2 regions of the Aeoliella sp. genome follow, and region 2 is predicted to be linked to the other one. Evidence: riboswitches for the same ligand, from Rfam matches in the RefSeq annotation. Region 2 holds a riboswitch; the other holds the start of a gene.
The links. Region 2 has a riboswitch for cyclic di-GMP ahead of ACQK2L_RS28950 (hypothetical protein). Riboswitches for the same ligand answer to the same signal wherever they lie in the genome.
Positions count from the first base shown of each region.

Region 1 (2,454 bases), 1.2 Mb from region 2:
AACCGATCGACCAGCAATCTCACCGCTTCGCGCGTACGAGGGTGATCTTTGTGTCCGGCCGCGCGTAGCGCCATGACCGCGAAGGCCGTGGGTTCGAGCCACGAGTGCGTCTCGGGGTTCCAACTCCAACCCACGAGGGTGGTGTCGTGCCCCATGTTCGGGTTGCGCGGCATCGTGCGGCCTTCGCTCGACAGCAACCACTCGGCAGCGCGCTGAATCTGGTGCTCGTAACGCGCCGCATCGACTTCGTGCCACGCCAGGATAGCGAGGCTGGTGGTCCAAAACGGGCCGTCTTGCGTCGAGCTGGCGGGTACCGACCCATCGCGAAGCTGTCGCTCGACGAGCCACTGCGCGGCACGATCCGCAGCATCGTCATAACCGGAACGATCGATTGCGAGCGCAGCCCAGGCCACCGGTTCGGCTACCGGAGGTCCGCCGGTCGTGTAACCGCCGGGAGTCAGGCTTTGGAGTTGGTCGAGTAGGGAGTGCATTTGTTTCTAGGTGGCTTGTTTCTTCCGTGCGCCCTTTTAAAGGTAGGTTACCTATGTTGTCCGCTGCCGATTTCGAATGAGTTGGTGTGGTGCAAGTGCTCGGTGCCCTGGCGCGTATGCCTAGTTTTCCGTTGAGAACGAGCATTTGGGAAAAACTCAACTCATGCAGTTTGACTTCGGCCGTAGCTGACATAGGTTTCAAGTGTTCGACGAGCATGCAACACACAACGCACTGCTAAGTCGAACGCGGAACTTATCGTGAAGGACTCATCAGCGACTTTTTCGCACACCTCGATTCGCTTCGGCGAGTCGTTAATTACCGACCTAGAGCCTGTTGCGTCATCATTCTCGACAAAGGCAAACCAGTCGTGAGGCTGGGACGCAAAGCCCAGGACCAACTTCCTAACCGATTGTTGGTAGCCAGGCTACCGAAGGACGATGGCGGGCCGCCGAGAGGCGACCGCTTGCATGAAGCGCTTGACGACAGATGGTACGCAAACGCTAGTTACCTTTTTGGCCCGTTCGTAGTACAACCAGGCTCACTTCACCGCGTAGCGGTGGGGGTACTGCAGCGAGGCCGTCAACCGGGAGCTCAACCGCTCCTGACAACCTTAGGGTGTTGGCTCGACAGCCGGCACCAACCCGGAGGATGCTATGAAGAAGTTCGCCCAGAAAGTACAACAGTTCCTCAAGTCGGAAGATGGCCCCACTGCTGTTGAGTACGCAGTGATGCTGGCTCTGATCGTGATCGTCTGCTTGACAGCGATTCGCTCGATCGGTACCAACGCCAACAGCACCTTCCAGTCGGTTGCTACCGAGCTGAGTGGTGGTAGCTAATAGTTACACCCTCCCGGGCTTACACCCTAAGGTGACCCATGTATAGCGCATCCCCCTCATCGGTTCGCCGGTGAGGGGGATTTTTCGTGTTGCGACGGTCATTCGCACCGTTGGACCGACTCCGTACAAATCTGCACGACTCGCCAGCGACCGCTTGATTCGTGAGCTATGTTTTCGCGTGTGGCCCGTAGATTGAGCCACGCTAAGTGCTTTGTCGGCTTCGCGCACGGCAAATTGGCACGGCACTAGAAGCAATGACCACGAATTTCGCGAGATACTCCCATGTTCGATTTGGCAGTTTGGCAAGACGCTCTGACAACCAACTGGCACGTGTGGCTGGTGACGGTCACCATCGTAGTGATGGCCGTTATCGACGGCATTCAACTGCGAGTGCCCAACGCGTTGACCTACCCCATGATTGTGCTGGGTTGGGTCTACAGCTATACGCTCAGCGCCTATCCCGGGTGGGAAGGGCTTAGCTACAGCTTGATGGGCACCGTTGTCGGTCTGGCGACACTGCTTCCCGCCTACGCTATCGGAGGCATGGGAGCAGGCGACGTGAAGATGATGGCTGGCATCGGAGCTTGGATGTGGGTGGAAGTCACCCTGTACTCCTTTGCCGTGGCCGCTGTGGTGGGTGGCATCATGGCAGTTGCCATGGTGTTGCTGAGCGGCGCGTGGAACAAACATTACGCCCAGTTCTGGAGCATCTGGAACGAGATCATGGTCGTCCGCGATCCGGAGAAGCTGGCAGAGATTGCAGCTGAGCGAAAGCCTAGTATGAAGCTGTTGCCCTACGGAATTCCGATCGCTATTGGCACGATCATGTACTTTGGATGGGCTGGGCTCTTGGTTTAACCACAGCTAGCACCCGACATTAGACATTTTGCTGGACCGGATCTGCGGATCCTGCCGAAGAAAGCGACAAGGTTCCCATTCCGCACCCGTGCGCGGATGGTGGTCATGCCGCCACAACTGAACCTGGCCCTGCGACTTACGCGTCGCCGCGCCGCAAATCCTGTGAGAGGTTCTGATGCGACCAAAGTCACTACTACTACTTGCGCTGGCACTCGGCTGTGGCCTCGTTGCGTCGATTGGTATCAGCCAGGTGATGGACAAGAGCGGC
Region 1 is NZ_CBDDFX010000002.1:2,891,933-2,894,386, reverse strand. It holds gene ACQK2L_RS24265 (prenyltransferase/squalene oxidase repeat-containing protein) at 1-491, opposite strand, end outside; cyclic di-GMP riboswitch class I at 838-924, shown strand; gene ACQK2L_RS24260 (Flp family type IVb pilin) at 1,146-1,328, shown strand; gene ACQK2L_RS24255 (A24 family peptidase) at 1,611-2,186, shown strand; gene cpaB (Flp pilus assembly protein CpaB) at 2,362-2,454, shown strand, end outside.
Region 1: it holds a riboswitch for cyclic di-GMP, as region 2 does, so the genes downstream of both, ACQK2L_RS24260 (Flp family type IVb pilin) here and ACQK2L_RS28950 (hypothetical protein) in region 2, are expected to answer to the same signal.

Region 2 (2,454 bases):
CTGGACAACCAGAAGGCCGACAAGTTCGTGGGGATGTACGTGAACGAGTGGACGCAGGACTTTGGTCCGCGGGGTCGCCAGGCGGTAGCCGAGTTCCTGAAGCGGGGACACGAAGCCGGAGTACTGCCACAACTGGTACAGCCGGAATTCGTCGGCGACTGATTTGGTCAAGCCGAACGATGCCACCTGAAGCTCCCAGGTAGTCCCAACTCGACGTGTGGAAGATGTTAAACACAACGGCGCCGCCAATCGATTTATAGCCGCGCTGCTACCTGATTCTGTACGGCATGGCGGTCCAGCACAGCATCGACTAGAGAGTTAGCTGTTTACACATCAGCTTCTCCATCGATGAATTCTACAAGGTTTGCGTCTTCTATCTCTTCGTAGGTCGCCCACCCTGAAACCTCGCCTCCAAGCGAACAACCGTGCCCAGGCAACGGTGGGTCTGCAGTATTGAGATATTGTATTGGCCTATTTGCATCGATTGTAGGATCGTCCCATACGGTGCCACACTCCGTACAGACAAATGCGATTGACTTCCCATCCGAGCAACGAAACATGCCAACTACACCATTGTCGCAGATGGTACAGCTTCTTGCCAAATAGAACATTTCAACCCTTTCTACGGCTTCACATCTGGTCAAGCCGAACTTCTCAGCGGGCGTCCCTAGGCGGCTAACAGCCACTGCGCCACTTCTATTTTTGAAAATCCGAGGCGAATTGCCCGGCAGCGGTCGGAGTGTGACGTAGGCTTTTAATAGCCGGAGTCCTCTCCTGGCCCCCTTTTCCCGTTTGTCTCACCTTTCTTTTCTCACTGCAATGGGCGCCGCACAACGGCCGCCCACCGACAAAGGCAAACCTGTCGCGAGACAGGGACGCAAAGCCGTGGATCTCCTTCGGGAGACAGCCAGGTTACCGGACAATTTGCCCAACCGTCCGCGTCCGGACTGCAGGCACCCCATGTACTTCCTCCCTGGCCAGGTTCGCTCGTACGCAACCGCTTCTGACGTCCCGTTCCGCGATCTCATTAGTTGCGAATCGACTGCAGCGGCAGCAGCGATCGATGTTCGTAGCGAACATCAGCAACTGGTGCACCACTTGGAATTCCCGACGGAGGACCCAGCGGATTGGCAAGCTGCCAGTCCCACCACTTCAGGTGGGTAATCCCCTGGCCGGGGCAGCCTCGTCCCCTGTCCTGGGATAGGCCCGGTCGCAGACGGCAAGTAGTCCCCCCAACAGCTTGTTCGCTCACCGGGTCTATCCCTCTACATTTGGCGGTAATGCAGTAGCCGCCCGAAAAATGTTTGCACGGTCGGCTGCCCTTGTGGTAGGCTCGGTTGCTGTGTGGATCGCCCACTGCAACATGTGCCTCCCCGAGGGATCGACCATGTCAGTTTTCCGAACCTCCTTCATCGCGTGCCTGGCGTGCTTCTTGGTGAGTACGGAGGTCGCCCAAGCCGACTGCTGTGCAGGCCATCGCTCTGACTATTACGTCAGCCTCAGCGTGCGCGTGGGACCGAGCAGGGCCACGCCGTTTGCGGGCACCATCAACCCGCGGTACGCCAATCCAGGCTATGCGGCGACGCGATCCATCGGCGGGCCAGTCGCGACGGCGGGGCCAACCGACTTTCTCGTGCGGCAGGCTGCACTCGAGCAGGCCGCGCGGTACGAGTACGAGCAGTCGCTCCAGGCGCCAGTGCTTCATTCGCCAGTCACGCAATACGCTTCGGACGTGGAGTTGATGGATCAGCCGGCGAGCGAGGAAAGCGACTCGGACGAAGAGCCCGAACAAGAATGGTCGCCCGCCTATCCAGGGCAACAAGCACCGCGACACATCGCCGCGCAGGATTCACCGCGGCGGGTCGCCACCAAGCAGGTGACCACAACGAAAGCAGCGGAGCCGCGCCGCAGAACAGTGTCTTCGCGTCCCGCCACCAAGAGCGTGGGCGCGTACAGTTCACCGGCCGCGATGCGATTGGCCAACAGCCTGCAAAAGGCCGGCTTGGGTGGCTAAGCCCCTCAAGAAGAGACGTCCATCAGTTCGCTCGATTGCTCGCCGCGAACTTTCTCCATGGTCACGCGATTGCCGCGCTCGTTGTACACGACGGTGGTCATGTACGCCTTGATGAGCATCAGCCCGCGGCCGCCACAGGCTTCGAGCTGTTTTGCGCTGCGACAGTCGGGCACGTGCTCGGGAATGAAGCCGGGGCCTTCGTCCTCGACCTGCAGCCAGAATCGCTCGGGGCTCACTTTGCACCCGAGCGTCACCTGCTTCGATTCGTCGCACTTGTTGCCGTGGCGAATCGCGTTGGTGAGCGACTCCTCCAGCGCCATTTGCACGCCGAACAGTTCGCGGTCGCTCCAGCCAAGCTTGGTTAGTTGGCCGAGGATCTCCTCCATCGACTCAAGATGAGCATTCCTGCGGCTGGGAATGCTGCGCTCGAGTGTCCAACT
Region 2 is NZ_CBDDFX010000002.1:4,072,544-4,074,997, forward strand. It holds gene ACQK2L_RS28945 (menaquinone biosynthesis family protein) at 1-162, shown strand, start outside; cyclic di-GMP riboswitch class I at 843-920, shown strand; gene ACQK2L_RS28950 (hypothetical protein) at 1,388-2,014, shown strand; gene ACQK2L_RS28955 (ATP-binding protein) at 2,020-2,454, opposite strand, start outside.